Regions from separate parts of the Streptomyces sp. NPDC048751 genome, predicted to be linked through region 1. Evidence: riboswitches for the same ligand, from Rfam matches in the RefSeq annotation. Region 1 holds a riboswitch; each other region holds the start of a gene.
The links. A riboswitch is a leader RNA that binds a small molecule or an ion and turns the genes downstream of it on or off. The one in region 1 is predicted to bind S-adenosylmethionine.

Region 1 (4,492 bases):
GCGAACGCCGCCGCCCACCGACGGGTCAGGAACCCGAGCCGGTCCGCACCGAGCATGCCCAGCACCAGCTGCGAACGGATGTCGTCGGGAAGCATCGCGAAGTAGTCCACCGGCGCCCACGGCGTGTGCGTGAAGTGCCCGATGCGCAGGTCGGGGCGCAGCTCGCGGAGCATGCCGGGGACGAGACAGAGGTGGTAGTCCTGCACCAGGACCGCCGCCCCCTCGGCCGCCTCCTCGGCCAGCGCCTCGGCGAACGCGCGGTTGTAGGCCTCGTACGCCGCCCACTGGCGCCGGAACTCCGCGTCGAAGACCGGCTCCAGCGGGGTGAGGTACAGCATGTGGTGGACGAACCACAGCACCGAGTTGGCGATGCCGTTGTACGCGTCCGAGTGCACGTCCGCCGGAATGTCCAGCATCCGTACGCCCTTCTCGCCCACCCCGCGCCGGATCGCCTCCCGGTCGCCGTCGGACAGCGCCGAGCACACCCACAGGGCGCCGGCGTCCGGGTCGATGGCCGACAGGCCCGAGACGACCCCTCCGCCGCCCCGCTTGGCGTGCAGCGAGCCGTCCTCCTGGACCGTGTACGAGACCGGGCCGCGGTTGGACGCGACCAGCACCTGAGCAGCAGCGTCGTGCGTGGAAGCCATACGCCTCAACTTAGCCCGGCCTGTAAACGCTCAAACGTACGATCGCGCTTCGTGGACAGCCGTATACGGCTCCCCGCGCGTCACGCCACCTTGCGCGCGGCGTACTCCGCGATCTCCGTCATCGGCGGACGCTCCTCCGTGTCCACGGAGTACGTACGCGGCTCGAACCCGTCCTCGCCCCGCTCGAACTGGATGAGGGACGGACGGATCAGATGCCCGCGGGCCAGCCTCAGCTGGGCGGTGCGGTAGATCGCGGCGGCCATCCGGCCCAACGCCTGCCCGTCCTGGTGGCGGTGCTTGCGCACCCCGACGTCGACCTGGGCGAGGGCGTCGAGCCCGACCAGGTGCAGGGAGTCGACCAGCATGCCCAGCTCCACGCCGTAGCCGACGGGGAAGGGAAGCTGTTCCAGGAGGGAGCGGCGGGCCGCGTACTCGCCGCCGAGCGGCTGCACGAACCCCGCCAGCTGCGGCCAGTGCATGTTCAGCAGCGGGCGGGCCATGAGCTCGGTGACCCGGCCGCCCTGGCCGGCCGCCCCGCCGAGCGGACGGTCGTACATCCCCTTGACGAGATCGACGTCCGGGTCGGTGAGCAGGGGGCCCACGATCCCGGAGACGAAGTCGGAGGAGAACTCCTTCAGGTCGGCGTCGATGAAGCAGACGATGTCCCCGCCGGTCACCAGCAGGGAGCGCCACAGCACCTCGCCCTTGCCGGGCACGGTCGGGATACGCGGGAGTATGTCGTCGCGGTGGACGACCCGGGCGCCCGCGGCGGCGGCCACCTCGGAGGTGCGGTCGGTCGATCCCGAGTCGACGACGACGATCTCGTCGACGAGCGGGACCTGCTGTATCAGGTCGTGGCGGATGACGGCGACGATGTCGCCGACGGTCTCCTCCTCGTTGAGCGCGGGCAGCACGACACTGACCGACTGGCCCGTCCGCTGTTTGGCGGCCAGGATCTGGTGCAGCGGGCGATCGGTCACGGACCAGGAGCGGGTGCTCAGCCAGCGCTCGACTTCTTCCAGCACAGTCTGCGGCTCCTCACGGGTTGTCTCGCGGTTCGGACGACTATCTCAACTGTCCTGGCCTTCGGTTACAGTCTTGGACAACGCTGGTGACCATCGCATGTCGGGGGTCATGTGCGTCAACAACCACATACCGCTCATCCAGAGGGGCAGAGGGAAACGGCCCGTTGAAGCCCCGGCAACCCTCCAGCCGGTCTCGTAGATCACTGTCGATCGCCAGCGAGGCTCCCGGCTAGGGAAGGTGCCAAATCCGTCTCGCGGCGAGATGCGTCGTGAGGAAGATGAGGAGAAAGGGCCTCGCCTCCATGGCTGTGCAGACTGTTGCAAGCACCACCGACTCCACCGTAGACCTCGGCCCCGCCGCCGCGCTGAGCTGTCGTGAGTGCGGTCACCGCGTGCCCCTCGGCCCGGTCTTCGCCTGCGAGGAGTGTTTCGGCCCGCTCGAGATCGCCTACGACTTCTCCTCCTACGACACGGAGGAGCTGCGCAAGCGCATCGAGGCGGGCCCCGCGAACATCTGGCGCTACGCCCCGTTGCTGCCCGTCCCGGCCGACGTGGCGGACAAGCCGAACATCAACCCCGGCTGGACCAAGCTCGTCAAGGCCGACAACCTGGCCCGCGAGCTGGGCGTCGACGCCGGCAAGCTCTTCGTCAAGGACGACTCCGGCAACCCGACGCACTCCTTCAAGGACCGTGTCGTCGCCCAGGCGCTGGAGGCCGCCCGCGCCTTCGGCTTCACCACCCTCTCCTGCTCCTCCACCGGCAACCTCGCCGGCGCGGTGGGCGCCGCGGCCGCCCGCGCCGGTTTCCGCTCGTGTGTGTTCATCCCGCACGACCTGGAGCAGGGCAAGGTCGTCATGGCCGCCATCTACGGCGGCGAGCTCGTCGGCATCGAGGGCAACTACGACGACGTGAACCGCTTCTGCTCCGAGCTCATCGGCGACCCGGCGGGCGAGGGCTGGGGCTTCGTCAACGTCAACCTGCGGCCGTACTACGCGGAGGGGTCCAAGACCCTGGCGTACGAGATCTGCGAGCAGCTCGGCTGGCGGCTCCCGGACCAGCTGGTCGTGCCGATCGCCTCCGGCTCGCAGCTCACGAAGATCGACAAGGGTCTGCAGGAGCTGATCAAGCTCGGTCTCGTCGAGGACAAGCCGTACAAGATCTTCGGCGCGCAGGCCGAGGGCTGCTCGCCGGTGTCGGTGGCCTACAAGGCGGGCCACGACGTCGTCCGGCCGCAGAAGCCGAACACCATCGCCAAGTCCCTCGCCATCGGCAACCCGGCCGACGGGCCGTACGTCCTCGACATCGCGCGCCGTACGGGCGGTGCCGTGGAGGACGTCAACGACGAGCAGGTCGTCGACGCGATCAAGCTGCTCGCCCGGACGGAGGGCATCTTCGCGGAGACCGCCGGCGGGGTGACCGTGGGTGTGGCGCGCAAGCTGATCGAGAACGGTCTGCTGGACCCGACCCTCACCACTGTCGTGCTGAACACCGGCGACGGCCTCAAGACCCTCGACGCGGTGGCCGGCACCGGGCTCACCGCCACCATCCGCCCGAACCTGGACTCCTTCCGAGAGGCTGGCCTCGCATGAGCGTGACCGTCCGCATCCCCACCATCCTGCGCACCTACACCGGTGGCCAGGCCGAGGTCGCCGCCGAGGGCGCGAACCTGGGCGAGGTCATCGCCGACCTGGAGAAGAACCACACGGGCATCGCGGCCCGCGTTCTCGACGACCAGGGCAAGCTGCGCCGCTTCGTCAACGTGTACGTCAACGACGACGACGTCCGCTTCGAGCAGGGTCTGGAGACGGCCACCCCGGACGGTGCCGGTGTCTCCATCATTCCGGCGGTCGCCGGAGGCTGATCATTACCTTCGGTAACATCAGTTACCGAGAGTTCATCGAATTGCCCCCTCCGTGAGAGAAGCGGAGGGGGCAATTCTGTGTGGTTGAGCGCGGTACAGTTGGGGAACACGCTGTTTTTCGCGTACCGAACGCCTCTGTTTTACGGCTCCACATGCGATGAGAAGTAGCCAAAGTGTGTGGTTCTTTTGCGCCATTTGCTCCTTTTGTGGAGCCCGACTTGCCCAGAATTCTGGTGAATTCTCGGTAAATTCCCGACCGGCCATGCCCGGAATTCTCGTCCGATTGACCTGTTGCAGACGGCAGTTGGACAGATACATTCGGCCGCGGTCGACGCGTTCCGGCGCACGCCCCCAACCAAAGCGGGGGGTGAGGTCTGACCCGGATCCGCGAAGTGTGGATCTGTGCAAGGGCCAGTAATAGGGGAGTTAGGCATGGCTCAGGGCACCGTCAAGTGGTTCAACGCGGAGAAGGGGTACGGCTTCATCGCGGTCGACGGTGGTGCGGATGTTTTCGTCCACTACAGCGCGATTCAGATGGACGGCTACCGCACCCTGGAGGAGGGTCAGCGGGTCGATTTCGAGATCTCGCAGGGCCAGAAGGGGCCGCAGGCGGACATGGTCCGACTCGCGACCGGCTGAAGCACGCGCCGACGCAGCGTCGTTCTTCTGAACATCTTCGAAGGGCTCGTACCTCCCGGGGTACGAGCCCTTCGGTCTGCCCGGACGCGCCCGGACGCGCCGCGCGGGAGCCGCGGCACCCGGCGTTCACCTGCGGATGCGGGGAAGGCGCTTGCACTCGGCAGGGGCGAGTGCTAATCATTGCGTTAGCACTCTGAAGGTGAGAGTGACAACGAAGGACCGGGTCGGTGAGGCCCGCACGCCGGGTGGGGCAAGGAACCACGAGGCAGGCGAGCCGTCCGTCGCGGGCGCGGGCGCGGTCCGAAGGAATCACCCCCAGT
Region 2 (4,492 bases), on a different contig from region 1:
CGTCGCCGACTGGGCCGACGGCCGGCTCGGGATCTACTCCCTGGCCAAGGCCAACATGCGCAAGATCTTCCCGGACCACTGGTCCTTCATGCTCGGTGAGATCTGCCTCTACAGCTTCATCATCATCATCCTCACGGGTGTGTACCTGACGCTGTTCTTCCACCCGTCGATGAACGAGGTGGAGTACCACGGCAGCTACGTCCCGCTGCAGGGCCAGCTGATGTCGGAGGCGTTCAGCTCCACGCTGCACATCTCCTTCGACGTCCGCGGTGGTCTGCTCATCCGGCAGATCCACCACTGGGCGGCGGTCATCTTCCTCGCCGGCATGTTCGTGCACATGATGCGCGTCTTCTTCACCGGCGCGTTCCGCAAGCCGCGCGAGGTCAACTGGCTGTTCGGCTTCCTGCTGTTCGTCCTGGGCATGTTCACCGGTTTCACCGGCTACTCGCTCCCGGACGACCTGCTCTCCGGCACCGGTGTCCGCTTCACCCAGGGCGCGATCCTGTCCGTGCCGATCGTCGGCACGTACATCTCGATGTTCCTGTTCGGCGGCGAGTTCCCCGGTCACGACTTCGTGGCCCGGTTCTACTCGATCCACATCCTGCTGCTGCCGGGCATCATGCTCGGTCTCGTGGTCGGCCACCTGATCCTGGTCTTCTACCACAAGCACACGCAGTTCGCGGGCCCCGGACGCACCAACAAGAACGTCGTCGGCATGCCGCTGCTGCCGGTCTACATGGCCAAGGCCGGAGGCTTCTTCTTCCTGGTCTTCGGCGCCATCGCGGCCCTCGCCGGCATCGCGTCCATCAACCCGATCTGGGCGATGGGCCCCTACCGGCCGGACCAGGTGTCCACGGGCGCCCAGCCCGACTGGTACATGGGCTTCGCCGAGGGTCTCATCCGTGCCATGCCGGGCTGGGAGATCAACCTCTGGGGTCACACGCTCGTCCTGGGTGTGTTCATCCCGCTGGTGCTCTTCGGTCTGTTCCTCGGCGTGATCGCGCTGTACCCGTTCATCGAGTCCTGGATCACCGGGGACAAGCGCGAGCACCACATCCTGGACCGGCCGCGCAACGCCCCGACCCGTACGGCCTTCGGTGTCGCCTGGGTCACCGGCTACATGATCATGCTGATCGGTGGTGGCAACGACATCTTCGCCACCCACTTCCATCTGTCGATCAACGCGGTCACCTGGTTCGTCCGGATCGGCTTCTTCGCCGGACCGGTCCTGGCCTTCGTCGTCACCAAGCGGATCTGCATGGGTCTCCAGCGCCGCGACAAGGACAAGATCCTGCACGGTCGCGAGACCGGCACGATCAAGCGCCTGCCGCACGGTGAGTTCATCGAGGTCCACGAGCCGCTGAGCCAGGAGGCCCTGCACACCCTCACGGCGCACGAGCAGTACAAGCCGGTCGAGATCGGCCCGACGGTCGACGAGAACGGCGTCGAGCGCAAGGTGAAGGGCTCCGAGAAGCTGCGCGCCAAGCTGAGCGAGGCGTACTACGGCGAGGAGTCCCAGATCCCCAAGCCCACCGCCGAGGAGTACAGGGAGATCACGAGCGGCCACGGCCACCACTGATCGTCGCGGCGTCGCCACGCCACCAGCGAAGGGCCCCGTCCGGTCTTCGGACGGGGCCCTTCGCCGTGCCTTCCGGCTGGATAGGGTGGGCTCACACTCTTCTACGACACCCCGGAGCGGCCCCATGAGCGCTGTGACCCCCGCTGGAGGCGACACCGCGGCGGGCCGTTCCTGGCCCAAGCTGCTGAACGGCCTGCTGGACGGCCACGACCTCACCGCGGACGACACCGCCTGGGCGATGGACCTGATCATGCGCGGCGAGGCGACCGACGCGCAGATCGCCGGGTTCGCGGTGGCACTGCGCGCCAAGGGCGAGACCGTCCAGGAGATCAACGGGCTCGTCCGGACGATGTACGAGCACGCCAACGTCATCGAGGTGCCGGGGCGCACCGTCGACATCGTGGGCACGGGCGGCGACGGCGCGAAGACGGTGAACATCTCCACGATGTCCTCGATCGTCATCGCCGGCACGGGTGCCAAGGTCGTCAAGCACGGCAACCGGGCCGCGTCCTCCGCGTCCGGCGCCTCGGACGTCCTGGAGAAGCTCGGCGTCAACCTCGAACTGACCCCGAAGCGGGTGGCCGAGGTGGCCGAGGAGGCCGGGATCACCTTCTGCTTCGCCATCAAGTTCCACCCGGCGCTGCGTCATGTGGCCGCCGCCCGTGGACAGTTGGGCATCCGGACGACCTTCAACGCCCTCGGTCCGCTCACCAACCCCGCGAAGGTGAAGGCCCAGGCGGTGGGCGTCGCCGACCCGCGTCTGGCCCCGCTCATCGCCGGCGTCCTCGCCGAGCGCGGCAACTCCTCCCTCGTCTTCCGGGGTGACGACGGCTTCGACGAGCTGACCACGACCGCCACCTCCCGGGTGTGGGTCGTGCGCGACGGCAAGGTGACCGAGGAGACCTTCGACCCGCGCGACGTCGGCATCGAGCTCGTGCCGGTGGAGGCGCTGCGCGGCGCCGACCCGTCGTACAACGCGGAGGTCGCCAGACGGCTGCTGGAGGGCGAGAGGGGCCCGGTCCGCGACGCCGTCCTGCTGAACTCGGCGGCGGCGCTCGTGGCGCTCGACCCGGGCCCCGGAACGCTGGCCGAGCAGATCGGCGCCGGCATGGCCAAGGCCGCCGAGTCGATCGACTCGGGAGCGGCGAAGCGTTCGCTCGAGCGCTGGGTGGCCGCGAGCAACGCCTAGGGCCTGTCCGGCGGATCAGGTCGCTGGAAACCGACGTGCGGTCCCGCGATCCGGACACGGGTTGCGGGACCGCGATCACTTCACGTACGTTCCTGTCCAGGTCATGAGTGACAGTCATGAGGCCCCGGCCGACTGTCCGGCAACCCTCCGTCCGTGGCGGGGTGCCCCGGGTGAGGACCAGGCCGTAGGCAGTGAGGTCTACGGCAAGCGCGGATCCCTCATACACCAGGGATCCTGGTCATCGAGGGAGCCTTCCGTGAGCAAGCGAATGCGCTAGGGCGTCGAGCCCCGCCTCCGCACACCCGTCTTCACTCTCCTCCTTCCTCTCACGGGAGTTCCGTCATGTCTGTCCTCAGTGCTGCCTCCACCGCTGTCTCCACCCAGCCCCTTTGTGCCCCGCTGCCCGTTCTGGGCCGGGATGTCACCGTCCCGCTCGTCACGGGCGGCGAAGTCACCTACGCAGCGCTCGACTACGCCGCCAGCGCCCCCGCCCTCCAGCGGGTCTGGGACGACGTGGCGGCCTACGCCCCGTACTACGGCAGCGTCCACCGGGGTGCCGGCTACCTCTCCCAGCTGTCGACGGACCTCTTCGAGAACGCCCGCAGGACGGTCGCCGAGTTCCTCGACTGCCGAGCCGACGACCAGCTGATCTTCACCCGCTCGACGACGGACTCCCTCAACCTGCTGGCTCAGGCCCTCCCCGCCGACTGCCAGGTCTTCGTCTTCGAGACCGAGCACCACGCCTCGCTGCTGCCCTGGCAGCACGCCCGGGTCACCTACCTCGACGCCCCGCGCACCCCGCGGCAGGCGGTGGCGACCCTGGAGCGCGCCCTCGCCGACCGTGCCCCCCACGGCCCGGCCCTCGTCTGTGTCACCGGCGCCTCCAACGTCACCGGCGAGCTGTGGCCCGTACAGGAGCTGGCCGCCGCCGCCCACGCGCACGGCGCCCGTATCGTCCTGGACGCCGCCCAGCTGGCCCCCCACCACCCGGTGTCACTGAAGGACCTCGACGTCGACTGGGTCGCGTTCTCCGGCCACAAGCTGTACGCCCCGTTCGGCTCCGGCGTCCTCGCCGGCCGCGCCGACTGGCTGCGCGAGGCCGACCCCTACCTCGCGGGCGGCGGCGCCAGCCGCAAGGTGACCCGGCGCGAGGACGGGGGAGTGGACGTCGAGTGGCACGACAGCGCCGCACGGCACGAGGCGGGATCACCCAACGTCATCGGCGCCTACTCCATCGCCTCGGCCTGCAAGGCGCTGACCGAGGCCGGCTTCGACACCCTGGTCGCCCGCGAGCAGTACCTGATCGAGAAGGTCCGCACGGGCCTCGCCGAGGTCCCCGAGGTCCGGATCCTGTCCCTCTTCGGCGACGACGCCCCCCGCGTCGGCGTGATCTCCTTCGTCGTCGACGGCTGGAACAGCTCCCACTTCGCCGCCGCCCTCTCCGCCGAGTACGGCATCGGCGTCCGCGACGGCCTCTTCTGCGCCCACCCCCTCGTCCGCACCCTCCTGGGCAGCGACCCCCAGACCCAGGGCGAGTGCGGCGCCCCCGAGGCGGCCCCCGGCGAGAAGTCCCTCAACGCCATCCGCGTCAGCTTCGGCGCGGGAACCCCGGACGAACACGTGGACCGCTTCGTGAGCGCGGTCCGGGAACTGGTGAGCAACGGTGCCAAGTGGCAGTACCGCACGGAGGAGGGCCGCTGCGTCCCGGCGGTGTGACGGGCGTT
Region 3 (4,492 bases), on a different contig from region 1:
AACCAGGTCGACGCCACCGTCCAACTGGCCCAGGAGGCCGCAGAGTTCGGTGTTACGTCGGCCTGGTTCGGGCAGACCTTCGGCGCGGACTCACCCCAGCTCGCGGCGATCGTCGGGCGCGAAGTGCCCGGACTGCAGGTCGGCACCTCCGCGATCCCCGTCTTCGGCCGCCACCCGCTGCTCGTCTCCAGCCAGGCCCAGACCGCCCAGGCCGCGACCCACGGCCGCTATCACCTCGGTCTGGCCCTGGGCACGAAACTGCTGACCGAGTCCGGCTTCGGCCTGCCCTTCGAACGACCCATCGCCCGGCTGCGCGAATTCCTCACCGCGCTGCGGCAGTTGACCGAGACCGGCACAGCCGACTTCCACGGCGAGCTGCTCACGGCCACCACTCCAATCCCGGCGCGGGTACCGGGGGCAGAGAACGGCGTCCCCCTGCTGGTCGCCGCGATGGGGCCGCAGGCTCTGCGGGCCAGCGGCGAACTGGCCGACGGGATCCTGCCCTACCTGGCGGGACCGCGCGCCCTGGCGGACCGCATCGTGCCCACCCTGACCGTCGCGGCCGAGGCCGCCGGCCGCCCCACGCCCAGGATCGTGGCCCTGGTGCCCGGGGTGGTCACGGACGACGTCGACGCGGTGCGGGCCAAGGCCACCGAGAACCTCGCCTTCTACGAACAGATCCCTTCCTACGCCCGGGTCATCGAACTCTCCGGCGCACGGCGGGCCGCCGACCTGGCCGTCATCGGCGACGAGAAGACCGTCGAGGCCGAGGTACGCCGCTACCGTGACGCCGGCGCCACCGAGGTCGTGTTCTCAGCCACCGAGATCGCGGGAGAAGCCGATCGTCGACGGACCTGGCGACTCCTCGGCGAACTGGCCCGCTGAGTACACCCGTCGGCTCGACAACCCCCTTGCACCCCTGCGTCCCCTGCCGAAGGCACCCACGGAACAAAGGAGATTCCCCATGACCACCGAGGCCGCCACCACGGACCTGCACGCCTTCACCGAGACCTGGCTGGAGTGGTACCGCGCCCAGGAGACCCGGCTCGCCGCCCCGCACGGGTTCCTGGCGATCACCGGCCTGCACTGGCTCGACGACCGGCCACAGCGCTTCCCGGACGCGCCCGGCGCGTGGCGCACCGGCCCCGAAGGCGTCGTCGTAGACCTCGATGACGGCGAGGAACTGGTCGTCGACGAGACGCCGGTGCACGGTGAACACCGCTTCGGCGTGCTTCCCGAGCGCGGCGGCGTCGACGCCGTGTGGGGAGACGCGGTCATCGAGGTCGCCAAGCGCGGCGGCCACGACATCGTGCGTCCCCGGCACCCGGACGCCCCGCTGCGCACGGCCTTCACCGGAACGCCCGCCTACGCCCCCGACCCGCGCTGGGCCGTGACGGGCCGCTACATCCCCTTCGACACGCCGCGGCCGACCACCGTGGGCGCCGCGGTCGAGGGCCTTGAGCATGTGTACGACGCTCCCGGCAGGGTCGAGTTCGAGCTGGACGGACGCCTGCTGTCGCTGACCGCGTTTCCCGGCCCTGGTGCGGGCCGACTGATGGTGCTGTTCACCGACGCGACCTCCGGAGTCACCACCTACGCCGCCAACCGGGCCCTGTCCCTCGAACCGCCCGCCGCCGACGGCACGGTCGTCGTGGACTTCAACCGCGCCGCGAACCTTCCGTGCGCCTACACGGACCTGGCCACCTGCCCGCTGCCCCCGGCCGAGAACCGGCTGCCGGTGGCCATCGAGGCCGGTCAGAAGATCCCCCGCGAGCGAAGCGGCTCCTGAACCGGACACACTCTCGCCCCGGACTCCCCTGACGAGGCGTCCTTTTGCGCCATTGACGTACGCCAAGTCTGGTCCGTACGATCACGAACGGCATTGAGTGTCAGCGTCAAGCCCTGGCTCGCTGACCGGCAACCCTCCCGCGCGGCGGGGTGCTCCAGGTGAAAGCCCGGCGGGATCACTGACGATCTCTGCAAGCGCGTGGCCCCGTGACCGGGGCCGAAAATGTGGAGGACCGATATGCGGCACGGTGGTGACCTCAGCGCCCGCTTCGCCGGCGCCACCGTGTTCTCCCGGCTCTCGCGTCGGCGCCACATCGACCTCAAGCGCTCGACCAGTTGTCTCTGTCAGGCCTGACGGGCCTTCCCACCGCTGGTCGCAGTACGGCACCTGCCATCGCCGCACCCGCCTGCGCCTGATCTCCGTCTGTCTTTGATCCCGCGTTTCGCCCTGATCCCCGTCTGCACAGCGCTCCCCGGCACCCGCGTCGCGCCGGCCGGGGCCGCACGCCCACGCACGGCCGTGCCTCGTACGGCATCCGTGCCTGGTGACACGAGTAGGAGAAGCCCTCCGTGACTGCACTTCCCGATGTCAGAACCTCCCGGTGGGCGGCACTGACCGCCCTTGTGACCGCCAGTGTTCTGCTGACCGCCTGCGGCTCCGGCGGCGGCGATTCCGGCAGCGGCTCCGGGCAGCCCGAGTCCGGCGGCACCCTGACCTTCGCGGTGGGTTCGGACGCCGGCTGCGTGGATCCGCAGCAGGTCGCCAGCAACGAGACCATCTACTCGGTGCGCCAGATCGTGGACTCCCTGACGGACCAGGACCCGAAGACCGGCAAGATCGTGCCGTGGCTGGCGAAGAGCTGGGACATCAGCTCCGACGCCACGACGTTCACCTTCCATCTGAGGTCGGGCGTTACCTTCAGCGACGGCTCGAAGCTGAGCGCGCAGGTGGTCAAGGACAACTTCGACGCGGTGCCGAAACTCGGCGCCCTGGGGACGCTCGCCGAGGGCTATCTGAGCGGCGTCAAGAGCACCACGGTAGTCGACCCGCTCACCATCAAGGTGACCTTCAGCCAGCCCAACACCCAGTTCCTGCAGGCCACTTCGACCCACTCGCTGGGGATCGAGTCGTCGGCGAGCGTGAAGAAGACCCCGCAGCAGAAGTGCAGCGACGGGGTGATCGGGTCCGGGCCCTTCGTGCTGAAGCACTACGTGCAGAACCAGTCGATCACCCTGGCCAAGCGCACCGGATACGCCTGGGGTTCCTCACGGTGGAGCAAGAAGGGCGAGGCGTACCTGGACAAGCTGGTGTTCAAGGTCGTACCGGAGGCGGGCGTACGGGCCGGAAGTCTCCAGTCCAGCCAGGTAGACGCCATCAGCAGCGTCGGGAAGGCCAACGAGGCGGCGCTCAAGGGCGGCCAGGTCAACCTCCAGCGACGGGCCAACCCCGGCGTCGTGTTCGGTCTCGGCCTCAACAATTCGCGGCCGGCCCTGAAGGACGCGAGGGTGCGCCAGGCGATCCTGTTCGCCGTCGACCGGCAGCAGATCGCCGACACCGTCTTCCCCACCGGCACCCAGCCGGCGACCAGCGTCCTCGCGCACACCACGCCCGACTACGCCGACCTCGCCTCCGGCCTGACCTTCGATGCGGCCAAGGCCAAGTCCCTGCTGGATTCGGCCGGCTGGAAGACCGGCAGCGACGGCGTCCGCACCAAGGGCGGCAAGAAGCTGAGTCTGACCGTCAAGTGGTTCCCCAACGCCTCCACCAACCAGCCCGCCCTGGAGCTGATCCAGCAGCAGCTCAAGGCCGTCGGTGTCGACGTGGTCCTCAAGCAGCTCCAGGTCACGCAGTTCGCCCCAACCCTCCAGTCGGGTGACTTCGACGCGGTGTGGGGGAACGTGACCCGCGCCGACCCGGACATCCTGCGCAGCTCCTTCTCCACCAAGCTGGCCAACTTCTACCACCTGCCCGCGAGTTCCCTCGACACCGCGCTGTCCGAGCAGGCCGCGACCGTTGACGCAGCCAAGCGCAGGCAACTGGTCACCCAGGCACAGCAGTCGCTCGTGCAGAACGCCTACTACGTGCCGGTCGTGGAGCTCCAGACCCAGCTGGGCGTGTCGAAGAAGGTGCACGACCTGAACTTCGACGCCTCCAGCCGGCTCCAGCTGCACGACACCTGGATCGGGTAGCACATGCGCCGCTATGTGATCAAACGGCTCGCTCAGGCGGTCGGGGTGCTGTGGGCGGCCTACACGGTCTCGTTCCTGGTACTGGACTATCTGCCGGGCGACCCGGTCACGGCGATGGCCAGCGCCGGAATGGACTCGGGGCAGGTCGATCCGAAGCAGATCGCCGCCCTGCGGCACGAGTACGGCTTCGACAAGCCGGTGCTGGTGCAGTACGCCGAGTACCTCGGCCGGGCGGTGCGCGGGGACTTCGGCGACTCGGTGTCCACCGGCCGCCCGGTCACCTCGACGCTGGCCGACGCGTTGCCGCAGACACTGCAGTTGACCGGCGCGGCGCTGCTGCTCGCGGTGGTCCTCGGCGGCGGTCTGGCGGTACTGGCGACCTACACCGCCCAGCGCTGGCTACGGCAGCTGCTGCTGTCGCTGCCGCCGCTGGGGGTGTCCGTCCCGACGTTCTGGGTGGGGCTGCTGCTCGTCGAGACGTTCTCCTTCCGGCTGCACTGGTTCCCCGCGTTCG
Region 4 (4,492 bases), on a different contig from region 1:
GGCACGCGGACCGTCTGGAGCCGGCACTGCGTTCCCTGCACGGGACGTGGTCCGCAGTCCGGGAAGGGCTGGGAGCGAGCGGCGAGGAGCTGTTCCGGGCCAGGGAAGCGGCTGCGATGGTGGCCCACGGCCGCTGGATGTACCACGCGGCGCTGCAGCGCACCGAGTCGCGCGGTATGCACAAGCGGGCTGACCGGCCGGCGCAGGACCCGGCCCAGCACCACCGGCTGCTCACCGGTGGGCTGGACGAGGTCTGGAGCCGCCCGGAGGCGGTGCAACGGCAACTGGTCGCGAGCGGAGGCCGAGTCGCATGATCGAGATCGTCGACCCGGATCGCTGCATCGCCTGCGACCGGTGCACCGAGGTGTGCCCGACGCGCGTCTTCGACCGCGGCCCCGACGGCGTTCCGGTGATCGCGCGCCAGGACAGCTGCCAGACCTGCTTCCAGTGCGAGGCGTACTGCCCGACCGACGCGCTGTTCGTCGCCCCACTGGTGACCGCGGTCGCTCCCGGCTCGCGCTTCCGTGATGTGACAGAGCTCGAGGACTCCGGTCTGCTCGGCGGATACCGGCGTGAGCTCGGCTGGGGCAGGGGAAGGACGCTCGGCGCCCGCACCGCGGTCGGACCGGAGTATCCGGACTGACCAGGGCCTGGATCGTCGCAGGATCCATGCCCAGACTCCTGTAACCCGGCCTAGGACGCCGGACACCGACCCCGAAGAACGACTTGTCGCACGTCGCTCAGATGCTCCGCAAACGGGGACAGGGGATCGCAGATTCCCAACCTGTCGTCCCGATGATGTCCCGACGGTGCGAGGAGACTTCGCGGGCGAGAGCCTGCGGGCCCTTTCGTCTGGGCCTTCTGCGGGTGAGCACGCAGCTCGTCGGCACGTCATCCACGCCGACTCGACACCGTCGCCGCGTCCCGACGGTTGCAGTGGGAAACGTGTGGTGACTGTGTCGAGGAGGGCCGCCGTCCATCGGGGCGTCCGCGATGCGGGACGGCCCTCTTGACGCCGATGTCGGTCGGATCGACACTCACTGAGGGAATCCTAGTGAATGGGTAGGGAAATTATGAGGCGCTTGGAGTCGGTCACCGTCCGAGTGAGCCGTTCGCCTCTTCTGACCTCCCGCCGTCACATCGATCTGCTGCGTGTCTGCAGCGCTATCAACCCCCAGGGCTGAGCCGCGCCCATCCCGCACCGGAGACGCCCTCGGGCGTCGTGCCGTCCGGTGCGTACGGGAGAACTCCGCTCCCTCACCCGACGTCGCTTCCGCCGCGCGTACGTCCGCGCCCGCTCCCGGGGAGAGTCATGACTGTCACACCGCTGGCCGCCCACGCCGACGACCGGCCCGCGTCCGCCTTCCGGGGCCGGATCGGCCGGGACGCGCGCAGCGGCCACTACGCCGTTCCGGGCCGCTACCGCCTCCATCTGTCGACCGCCTGTCCCGGCGGCCTGCGCATCGCCGTCACCCACAGCCTGCTCGGCCTGGACACCGTCTGTCCGGCCACCTTCCTGCCCGCGGTCCCCGACTGCCCCGAGGGCGGCCACTCCGTCCTGCGTCCGTTGTACGAGGCCAGCGCCCACCGGTACCCTGGTCCGGCCGTCGCGCCGGTGCTCAGCGACGACTGGTCCGGGCGGATCGTCAGCACCCACACCCCGGACATCATGCGCGACCTCGACCGCCGGTTTGGCGGCGACCGCCCCTCGCTCTACCCGTGCGGCACGGAGTCGGAGATCGAGGCCGTCGAGCGGATGTGCGCTCAGGGCATCGAACAGGCCGCGCAGCACGCCGGATCGGCCGGTGGCGCGCCGGTGGAACGTGACACGGCACTTGGCATGCTGCTCGAAACGCTTGGGGCCCTGGAACGCTGGATCGAAGGACGCACGTATCTGATCCGCGACGAAATCACCGCCGCCGACGTCGAGTTGTGGGTCGCCCTGGTCCAGCTCGACACCGTCCACCGCAACCACCTCGACGCCTCCGCCGTCCAACGCATCGCCGACCACCCGACCCTGTGGGCCTACGCCCGCCGGCTCGCCGCCCACCCTGCCTTCGGCGGCCACCTCGACCTCGACGGCATCGAACGCCGTCACCACGCCCGCTGCCAGGGCCTGGAGGCCGCCGGAGCGGCCGTCCAGATCCTGGACTGGGCAGCACACGCGGCCCGTCAGCCGTTCCACCTGGTGGACCGGCGTTGACATTCGTTCGGGCAATTGTCTTAACTACGGCCCAGAACGGTCATGAGTGTCAGCAACAAGCCCTGGCTTGCTGACCGGCAACCCTCGCTCCGCGGTGGGGTGCCCCAGGTGACGACCGGACCGAAGACGTTTCGGTAAGCGCGAGGCCCACACGGGCCGGAACAGTGATGGTGACGCCATGTACGCAGCTCTCAGGACGGCCACGCGCCGCTCCCAGGGCTGCGTACAGCCGTACCCGAACCCTCTCGTCGCCGATCGCGCCGTCGATCTGCTCCGCGTGAACAGCGCACTGTGTACCGCACCGGGCTGTGCCCGCTGTCGGGGCTGACACCTCCCCGCAGCCCCCCCGCAATCCCTGACGAACACCGCCCCTGCGGTGTGCCGTTGTCCTCCCCGCCCCTGTTACCTCGCTGTCGCATGCGCCGCCGCATGCCGCCGCGCCGTCCGGGGTGTCCGACCCAGCCGGAGCCCACCATGAGTGAACCCCCTGGCGCCACCGTCACCCTCCCCGAGGCGCCGACCGCCGACCAACCATCGAAAGCCCTCACTGCCCAGCGAGTTCTGCCGCTGCGGCGCCCCGGACGCTGGATCGCCACCGCGGTGGTGCTCGTCCTGGTCGCCCAGTTCGTGCACGGACTGGTCTCCAACCCCTTCTACCAGTGGGACCGCTGGGGCTACTGGTTCCTGCGCCCCACCATCCTCGACGGCCTGCTCATCACCCTCGAAGTCACCGCCTACAGCGCGGTGCTCGGCCTGATCGGCGGCATCGTGCTCGCCCTGGCCCGGCTGTCGAAGAGCCCCGTGCTGCGCGCGGTCAGCTGGACCTACGTCTGGGCGCTGCGCTCCGTCCCGCTCATCGTGGTACTGATCTTCCTCTACAACTTCAGTGCCCTGTACAAGACGTTGAGCGTCGGCATTCCCTTCGGCCCGGCCTTCTTCTCCTTCGACGAGTCGAAGCTCGCCACCGACATGGTCGTCGCCGTGATCGGCCTCAGCCTCAACGAGGCCGCCTACGCGGCCGAGGTCGTTCGCGGCGGAATCCTGTCCGTCGACCAGGGGCAGCACGAGGCGGCGGCGGCGCTGGGCCTGCCGAAGGGCTACCAGTTCCGGAAGATCGTCTTTCCGCAGGCGCTGCGCTCGATCATCCCGAACTACGTCAACCAGCTCATCGGCCTGATCAAGGGCACCTCGCTGGTCTTCTACGTCTCCCTGCTGGACCTGTTCGGCTCCGCGCAGACCATGGGTTCCACCTACCCCGGCGACATCGTGCCGCTGCTGCTGGTCGTCACCGTCTGGTACCTGATCCTGACCAGCGTCGTCTCCGTCGTCCAGTTCTATGTCGAGCGGTACTACGCCCGCGGTGCCACCCGCGGCCTGCCGCCGACGCCGCTGCAGAAGCTCCGCATCGGGCTCACCGGCCTGCGGGAGCGCATCCGCCGGGAGGCCGCCGTATGACCGCCGACACCATCGAGGCCCTGGCGGACGTCGAGGCCGCCACCGTCGAGGTGCACGACGTGCACAAGTGGTACGGCACCCATCGGGTGCTGGACGGCGTGGACCTGACCGTCCGCCCCGGCGAGGTCACCGTGATCCTCGGCCCCTCCGGCTCCGGAAAGTCCACCCTGTTGCGGGTCATCAACCACCTGGAGAAGCCCGAGATCGGCTACGTCAGCATCAATGGCGAGCTGATCGGCGTAAAGCGGCAGGGCGAGCGGCTCAAGGAGCTGAGCGAGCGGGCCATCCTCACCCAGCGCGGGCGGATCGGGTTCGTCTTCCAGAACTTCAACCTCTTCCCGCACCTGACCGTCCTGGACAACGTGGCCGCCGCCCCGGTCGCCACTGGCAGGCTCGGCAAGTCCGAGGCCCAGGAGCTGGCCCGCGAACTGCTCGGCCGGGTCGGCCTCGGCGACAAGACCGGCGCCTACCCGCGCCAGCTCTCCGGCGGCCAGCAGCAGCGCGTGGCCATCGCCCGCGCCCTCGCCCTGCGCCCCGGCGTCATCCTCTTCGACGAGCCCACCTCCGCCCTCGACCCCGAACTCGTCGGCGAAGTCCTCGCCGTCATCAAGGACCTGGCGACCAGCGGCACCACGCTTCTCATCGTCACCCACGAGATCGGCTTCGCCCGCGAGATCGCCGACCGGGTCGTTTTCATCGACGGCGGCAAGATCATCGAGCAGGGCCCGCCCTCCGAGGTCCTCGACAAGCCGCGGCACGAGCGGACCAGGGACTTCCTCAGCAAGGTCCTCTGACCGCCGCCCGCGTAGACCTCCCCCCACTCCGCCCACTCCA

Region 2: another riboswitch for S-adenosylmethionine. It lies ahead of ACGFNV_RS21845 (aminotransferase class V-fold PLP-dependent enzyme); the one in region 1 lies ahead of thrC (threonine synthase).
Region 3: another riboswitch for S-adenosylmethionine. It lies ahead of ACGFNV_RS36800 (putative leader peptide); the one in region 1 lies ahead of thrC (threonine synthase).
Region 4: another riboswitch for S-adenosylmethionine. It lies ahead of ACGFNV_RS36915 (amino acid ABC transporter permease); the one in region 1 lies ahead of thrC (threonine synthase).

What each region holds. Positions count from the first base shown of each region.
Region 1 covers NZ_JBICUX010000003.1:530,794-535,285, reverse strand. Annotated here, with positions in the region: gene ACGFNV_RS14140 (trehalose-6-phosphate synthase) at 1-647, opposite strand, end outside; gene ACGFNV_RS14135 (glucosyl-3-phosphoglycerate synthase) at 728-1,672, opposite strand; SAM riboswitch class I at 1,804-1,957, shown strand; gene thrC (threonine synthase) at 1,975-3,261, shown strand; gene ACGFNV_RS14125 (MoaD/ThiS family protein) at 3,258-3,533, shown strand; gene ACGFNV_RS14120 (cold-shock protein) at 3,966-4,172, shown strand.
Region 2 covers NZ_JBICUX010000006.1:450,086-454,577, reverse strand. Annotated here, with positions in the region: gene ACGFNV_RS21855 (cytochrome bc complex cytochrome b subunit) at 1-1,579, shown strand, start outside; gene trpD (anthranilate phosphoribosyltransferase) at 1,704-2,768, shown strand; SAM riboswitch class IV at 2,868-2,984, shown strand; gene ACGFNV_RS21845 (aminotransferase class V-fold PLP-dependent enzyme) at 3,111-4,484, shown strand.
Region 3 covers NZ_JBICUX010000015.1:51,783-56,274, reverse strand. Annotated here, with positions in the region: gene ACGFNV_RS36810 (LLM class F420-dependent oxidoreductase) at 1-885, shown strand, start outside; gene ACGFNV_RS36805 (DUF1684 domain-containing protein) at 965-1,789, shown strand; SAM riboswitch class IV at 1,879-1,992, shown strand; gene ACGFNV_RS36800 (putative leader peptide) at 2,012-2,143, shown strand; gene ACGFNV_RS36795 (ABC transporter substrate-binding protein) at 2,359-3,978, shown strand; gene ACGFNV_RS36790 (ABC transporter permease) at 3,982-4,492, shown strand, end outside.
Region 4 covers NZ_JBICUX010000015.1:75,051-79,542, forward strand. Annotated here, with positions in the region: gene ACGFNV_RS36895 (FAD-dependent oxidoreductase) at 1-314, shown strand, start outside; gene ACGFNV_RS36900 (4Fe-4S binding protein) at 311-643, shown strand; gene ACGFNV_RS36905 (putative leader peptide) at 1,074-1,184, shown strand; gene ACGFNV_RS36910 (glutathione S-transferase C-terminal domain-containing protein) at 1,313-2,203, shown strand; SAM riboswitch class IV at 2,242-2,350, shown strand; gene ACGFNV_RS36915 (amino acid ABC transporter permease) at 2,678-3,658, shown strand; gene ACGFNV_RS36920 (amino acid ABC transporter ATP-binding protein) at 3,655-4,452, shown strand.